DNA from 3 places in the Hoeflea sp. CAU 1731 genome. Region 2 is predicted to be linked to each of the others. Evidence: predicted binding sites of a transcription regulator. Region 2 holds the regulator's gene; each other region holds the start of a gene.
What was found. Region 2 encodes PhoB, which activates phosphate uptake and scavenging genes when phosphate is short. Its sites were predicted from a motif close to TGTCATNNANCTGTCAT; they were not measured.

Region 1: a site for PhoB is predicted at 926-942, ahead of AAFN47_RS05030 (UDP-2,3-diacylglucosamine diphosphatase). Genes of this name have one in related genera too.
Region 3: a site for PhoB is predicted at 963-979, ahead of phnF (phosphonate metabolism transcriptional regulator PhnF). Genes of this name have one in related genera too.

Annotation. Positions count from the first base shown of each region.
Region 1 is NZ_JBDQQS010000002.1:192,055-194,321, reverse strand. Features, by position in the region: gene AAFN47_RS05030 (UDP-2,3-diacylglucosamine diphosphatase) at 45-878, opposite strand; gene AAFN47_RS05025 (SDR family oxidoreductase) at 1,012-1,791, shown strand; gene AAFN47_RS05020 (NADP-dependent malic enzyme) at 1,841-2,267, shown strand, end outside.
Region 2 is NZ_JBDQQS010000005.1:142,744-145,010, forward strand. Features, by position in the region: gene pstB (phosphate ABC transporter ATP-binding protein PstB) at 1-9, shown strand, start outside; gene phoU (phosphate signaling complex protein PhoU) at 32-769, shown strand; gene phoB (phosphate regulon transcriptional regulator PhoB) at 810-1,493, shown strand; gene AAFN47_RS10285 (GcrA family cell cycle regulator) at 1,924-2,267, opposite strand, start outside.
Region 3 is NZ_JBDQQS010000020.1:69,036-71,302, reverse strand. Features, by position in the region: gene AAFN47_RS24275 (endonuclease/exonuclease/phosphatase family protein) at 1-85, opposite strand, end outside; gene phnF (phosphonate metabolism transcriptional regulator PhnF) at 200-919, opposite strand; gene purN (phosphoribosylglycinamide formyltransferase) at 1,021-1,704, opposite strand; gene purM (phosphoribosylformylglycinamidine cyclo-ligase) at 1,701-2,267, opposite strand, start outside.

The DNA of each region.
Region 1 (2,267 bases), on a different contig from region 2:
AATTCCGGATCGGGAACGTTATCGACGCCGGCGTTGCCGAAGTATCACGCAGCCCTGGCGGGTTTTTCAGAACTGGCGTCGCTGGCGTCCAACGCCTTGCGGCGCTTCGGTTCAGCAGGCAGGGCGACGGGGCGACGCCACTCGATAAGATGCATTTCGCCGTCGAAGTCTTCCGCCACCGCCGTGCAGCTTTCCACCCAGTCGCCGGTGTTGATGTAGCGTATTCCATCCATGTCCTCGATGACGGCGTGGTGGATGTGACCGCAAATGACCCCGTCGACGTCATGTTTTCTGGCTTCCTCGACGACAACGCGCTGGAACTCGCCGATGAAGTTGACGGCCTGCTTGACCTGCAGCTTCGCCCAGGCGGAGAACGACCAATAGGGCAGTCCGAGCCGGCGTCTGCCGTAATTCACGAGCCGATTGATGAAAATCGCCAGGTCGTAGGCCCAGTCGCCGAGATGGGCGAGCATGCGCGCATGGCGCACAACGACGTCAAACTCGTCGCCATGCATGACGAGATAACGACGCCCGTCAGCGGCTTCATGGATCGTCGTCAACTCCACCTCGATCCCGCCGAAATGGGTTCCGGGAAAATCTCTCAGGAATTCGTCGTGATTGCCGGGAATATAAATGATCCGCGTCCCCTTGCGGGCCTGACGCAACAGTTTCTGGACCACATTGTTGCAGTCCTGTGGCCAGTACCAGTTGCGTTTGAGGCGCCATCCGTCGACGATGTCGCCAACCAAAATGATCGTGTCAGCATGATGATAGCGAAGGAAATCGATCAGCCAGTCCGCCTTGGCGGCGCGAGAACCCAGATGAATATCGGAGAGGAACAGGGTCCTGAATTGCCGAGCCTTTGGAGCTTTCGTCATCTGCGCCACCATTGCATGTCCGTTGATGGTTGGCTAACCAGAGTCGTGTCACAATCAGATGACAAGGCTTCGATAAGGACAAATTCGAAGCTGGATCCGACAAAGAGTCACAGTAATCGGGAAGGAAATCGCAATGGATCTCGGTATAGCCGGCAAGAAGGCCATCATCTGCGCATCCAGCAAGGGTCTCGGCAAGGGCTGCGCGATCGCGCTTGCAGAAGCCGGCTGCGACATCGTTGTCAACGGACGGGACGCGTCGACGCTCGCCGCCACAGCCGAGGAGATTCGCAAGACCACCGGAGCTCAAGTCACCGAAGTCGCTGCAGACGTATCGACGAAGGAAGGACAGGACGCTCTGCTCGCGGCCTGCCCGAAACCGGATATTCTCATCAACAACAATGGCGGCCCTCCCCTGAAGGATTTCCGGGAGCTTGACCGCGAGGCGATCCTCAAAGGCGTGACGCAGAACATGGTCACGCCCATCGAACTGATCCAGGCGGTGATCGACGGCATGTGTGAGCGCGGGTTCGGCCGCATCGTCAATATCACATCGTCCTCCGTCTATATGCCGATCCCGGGACTCGACCTGTCGTCGGGAGCGCGCGCCGGCCTGACCTCTTTCCTGGGCGGCGTCGCCCGCACCGTCGCGAACCGGAATGTGACGATCAACACCGTGCTTCCCGGCAAGATGGACACCGACCGCCTGACGAACAACATCAAGGCGACGGCGCAGAAGAAAGGCGTCAGCTACGAAGAGGCCGAAAAGAGCGTTTTGCGGCTTGTTCCGGCTGGACGCGCGGGCACCGCAGAGGAATTCGGAAGCGCATGCGCCTTTCTCTGCTCCCGCCAGGCGGGCTATATCACCGGACAGAACCTGCTCGTCGACGGCGGTCTCGTACCGAAGTCTTTCTGACGGTTGACGCGCCAATTGCGCTGGAGCAATCTGCCGAAGGGCTGAAGGGGTGGACAATCACATGAGCAAGACCAGCAAACCCGCTCTGTCGGAACTCGACCAGAGCGCGCTGTTTTTCCACAAATATCCGAGGCCCGGCAAACTGGAGATCCAGGCCACAAAGCCGCTCGGCAACCAGCGCGACCTCGCGCTCGCCTACTCGCCGGGCGTGGCCGCTCCATGCCTGGAAATCCGCGACGATCCGGCCACCGCCGCAGACTATACGTCACGCGCCAACCTGGTGGCCGTCGTCTCCAACGGAACCGCTGTTCTCGGACTTGGCCCGATCGGCCCGCTGGCCTCCAAGCCGGTGATGGAGGGCAAGGCGGTCCTGTTCAAGAAGTTCGCCGGCATCGACGTGTTCGACATCGAGATCGACGCCCAGGACGTCGACCGGATGGTCTCCGTCGTCTCCGCGCTCGAACCGACTTTTGGCG
Region 2 (2,267 bases):
TTCGGCTGACACAACACGGAAGCAAATCATCATGCCCGAAGAATCAAAAGTATCGGCAGCATCCGCGCACACGGTGTCGTCCTATGACGAGGAACTGCAGTATCTTGTCCGGCGCATTTCGGAGATGGGCGGCCTGACAGAGCGTATGGTTGAGGAATCGATCAGGGCGCTTGTCAATTCCGACGCCTCTCTGTCGCAAAAGGTTATTTCGGACGATCTGATCGTCGACGACGCAGAGCGACAGATCGACGAGAAGGCGGTCCTGATAATTGCCCGGCGTCAGCCGATGGCCTCGGATCTGCGCGAGATCATAGGATCGATCCGCATCGCCGCCGACCTTGAACGTGTCGGCGACATGGCCAAGGGCATTGCCAAGCGGGTCATCGCTGTTGAAGGTCTGGCGCAGCCGAAGAAGCTGGTGCGCGGCCTTGAACATCTCTCGGAACTCGCTCTGACCCAGCTCAAGGAAGTGCTTGATGCGTTTTCGAGCCGGTCGCCGGAGGCGGCGTCCGCCGTGCGCGAGCGCGACGAGGAAATCGACGCCATATACACGTCGCTGTTCCGCGAATTGCTGACCTACATGATGGAAGATCCACGAAACATCACGGCCTGTACGCATCTGCTGTTCTGCGCCAAGAACATCGAACGGATCGGCGATCACGTCACCAACATCGCGGAATCGATATACTACATGTCCACCGGGGCACAGCCGGATACCGAGCGTCCGAAGGACGACGAAACGGCGTCCGTTTCGGTAACTGCAAAATAGGCAACACCAGACAAGGCGGCGTCAGGACAAGGGCATGGGCATAGCACCGCAAATTACCGTCGTGGAAGACGAAGAGGCGCTGAGCGTTCTGCTCCGGTACAATCTGGAAGCGGAAGGCTACGACGTGGACACCGTCTTTCGCGGCGACGAGGCCGAACTGAAACTGCAGGAACGATTGCCGGATCTGCTGATCCTCGACTGGATGCTTCCGGGCCTCTCCGGTATCGAACTGTGCCGCCGTCTGCGCGTGCGGCCTGAGACCGAGCGGCTGCCGATCATCATGCTCACGGCGCGCGGCGAGGAAAGCGAGCGCGTGCGCGGGCTTGCGACAGGCGCCGATGATTACGTGGTGAAACCGTTCTCCACGCCGGAACTCATGGCGCGTGTGCGCGCGCTTCTGCGCCGGGCAAAGCCGGAAGCGATTTCCACTCTGCTCAAGAGCGGCGATATCGAGCTGGACCGCGAAACCCATCGCGTCTATCGCAAGGGCCGCGAAATCAAGCTGGGTCCGACCGAGTTTCGCCTGCTCGAGTTTTTCATGGCGTCGCCGACGAGGGTCTTCTCGCGGTCCCAATTGCTGGACGGCGTGTGGGGTCACGACATCTATGTCGACGAACGCACGGTCGACGTCCATGTCGGACGGCTGCGCAAGGCGCTCAACCTCGCCAATATGAAAGACGTCATCCGCACCGTCCGCGGCGCCGGCTACTCGCTGGAAAACTGACCGCCCTTCACTGCAGCCCGTGTGTTTGGCGGCTGCTTTTTTTGGACGTTTGTGTTATAACAGCTTTCCGGTCTTGAGCCTTTGCAACTGGGTCGCGGCTTGGGATTGCCAATAATGGCTTTTCCCGAAACAAAGCCAAGTTGGAGCCAAAACAGCGTTTCCCGAAACGAAGCCAGATTTGCCGTATGGTTCCAGAATCCCGAAACAAAGCCAAATCGAAGCCGAAACTGCCAATTCCCGAAACAAAGCCAGTGTCGGCGAACGGTAGTGATGGACGCCAGATAACTGGTAGAACCGTCTAACTAATTGTAATTACACAGAAAAAAACGCGACCACATAAGCAATCGTCCCACGCTGCGCTTCACGCAGCGTGGGACGAAAGGCGCCAGGATGCTGTGATGGAATTGCGAGCCTGCTTGACCTTGACCGGTCAGCTCTTCGACCGGCGGCGATCAGCGGCTGGCTGGAAGGCCAGCTTGGAATGATAGGAGCAGTACGGGCCTGATTCCTCGCAGTCGCTGCCGCAGAAATAGAAGCCCTCCTGCAGCGGATCGCCGATCGGCCATTTGCAGGTCCGCTCGGTCAGTTCCGTCAGCACCAGTCTCTTGGATATCGGAACGACAACGTCCTCGACAGGCCTCGTATCCAGATTGGTCACGGCGTCTGCGATGATATCCGCTTTGAGAGCGGTCGCCCCGCTGGTGCGCATGACCGGGCGCGGACTGGCTGCGCGCGCCGTAAACGAACTGCGGGACGCCGTCGTCGTTCTCTTAT
Region 3 (2,267 bases), on a different contig from region 2:
TTCCCAATTCAGCTACGATACGATCTAGATCGTAGCGGTCGTCTTTACCCCTGCCATACTGGATGTTGTAGGTCGCGCAGAGCATGTTAACTCCTTGTCTTTGGGGCGCCCCTTCTTCAGTCGAGGCCCGGTTAAGTCAGTGACGGTTTCTGATGAAGTCCGGTCGGCGACCGGTGTAGAACTGTTGCGACCAGGCGACTTAATCGTTGTTGGTCGCCGAAATGGTGAACCTGACCCGGGCCGTGGACCAGACCGTTTCGGAGTAACAGATTGGAGTTCCGTCGATCAGCGTATCGACCGAGTGCAGTATCATCACCGGCATATCAGGATGTTGCCGCAGTAACTCGGCCTCCTCTGGCCGGGCCGGGCGACTTTCTATGTTGGTTTCGGCCCTGACATAGTCGGTGATTCCGTAGGTTTTGTAGGTCTCGGTTGCCGACAGGAGAAGGCTCTGCCGCTCTACGAAATCAGGAAAGCGGATGGACGATCGCCATGCGACGCCAAAGCCGACAGGCAGGCCGTCCGCATAGGTGATGCGTCGCGATGAGATGGCTGGCTCGCCATCCTCAAGCCGCAATACTTGTCGGAGCCCATCGCTCGGATCGGTCATCTCGACATCGAGAAGTTCGCCAGTAACCTTGATGCCCTGTGGCAGGAGATTGCGGTGTACGCGTGTGCGTTTACCAATAGCGTAGACGATGCGCGGAACCGCTTCGACATAGGTGCCACGGCCCTGTTCGACGCTGAGCTTGCCCTCTTTGGCCAGTTCGGCGACGGCGCGTCTGACCGAGTGACGGCCGGCGCAATATATTTCAGCCAACTCGGCTTCGGTTGGGATGCGGTCGCCCTGGACGAATTTGCCACTGGCGATATCTTCGTCGATAGCGGCCCTTACCGTTTTCCATTTGTCTCGCAACATCGCCCGCCCATTCATTCGGATGAATGAGCAGTAATCCGGCTTCTTAACATCTCCATGACAGCATGGGCGGTGTTGATGAGTGTGAGCGGCTCAGCTGAAGTTCATCGCTTCGTGCCTTCAATAGGCGAGATCAGGACGACATCGTCGCAATCCGGCGCAGAGGCGTCGTCAAAAATCGTTTCGCCGCCGCTGCTCAGCCGGACCCGGTCGGTGGCCGCCAGCCGGAGCATTTCCCGGTATAGCCGATGTTCCGCCTTTAGAACCCGTGCTGCGAGCGTCTCCTCGTCGTCGTCCGGTCGCACCACAACGGCGGCTTGTCCAATGATCGGGCCGTCATCCATCCCTTCATTGACAAAATGCACTGTGCATCCGTGGATCCGCATGCCGAGCGAAAGCGCGCGTTTGTGTGTTTCGAGCCCAGGCAGATTCGGTAGGAGGGAAGGGTGGATATTCAGGATGCGCCCTTTCCACTGTCTGACAAATTCGGCGGAGAGGAGGCGCATATATCCGGCGAGGCAAATTATGTCAGGGTCGATGGAATTCAGGGCATCCAGCACGGCCGCTTCGTGTTCGCTGCGCGATCCGAAACCGGATCGTGGTATGGCGAATGTTTGAATGTTTTCCCGCGCCGCCAGCGTCAGTCCGCCCGCCTCCAGGTTATCCGAGAGGACAGCGACGATCCGGTAGGGACAATCCTGTGCCGCGCTGGCCTCGATCAGCGCTTCCAGATTGCTGCCGCGGCCTGAAATGAATACGGCGACCCGCTTGACCGACTTTCCGGTCATAGACCCAGCGCACCGCGATAACGCACGCCGGGCTCGGACGGATCGCGTTCGACAATCACACCGATCTGTTGGGCCTTTTCGCCGTTGGTTCCGAGCGAAGCCGTCAACGCGGCGACGTCTTCAGGAGCGGCGATTGCGATCATTCCGACGCCGCAATTGAAGGTGCGCAACATTTCAGCAGGTTCAATTCCGCCGGTAGAAGAAAGCCAGGAGAATATGGGTGGAGGCGCAAGCGCTTCGAGATCGATTTCGGCGGCGAGTCCGTCCGGCACAACTCGCGGAATGTTTTCCGGGAAGCCGCCCCCGGTGATGTGCGCCAGCGCCCTGATGCGATCGGTGAAGCGCAGCGTTTCCAACAGGGATCTGACATAGATGCGCGTCGGGGTCAGCAGCGCTTCCGCCAGGCTGATCTCCGGAGAAAAAGGCGCTGGGTCGTCCCAGGACAATCCCGCGATCTCGACAATCTTGCGGACAAGCGAAAATCCGTTCGAATGCACGCCGGAAGACGCAAGGCCCAGAATGACGTCGCCTGACTGGATTGCGCCCGAGGGCAGTAACCGGCC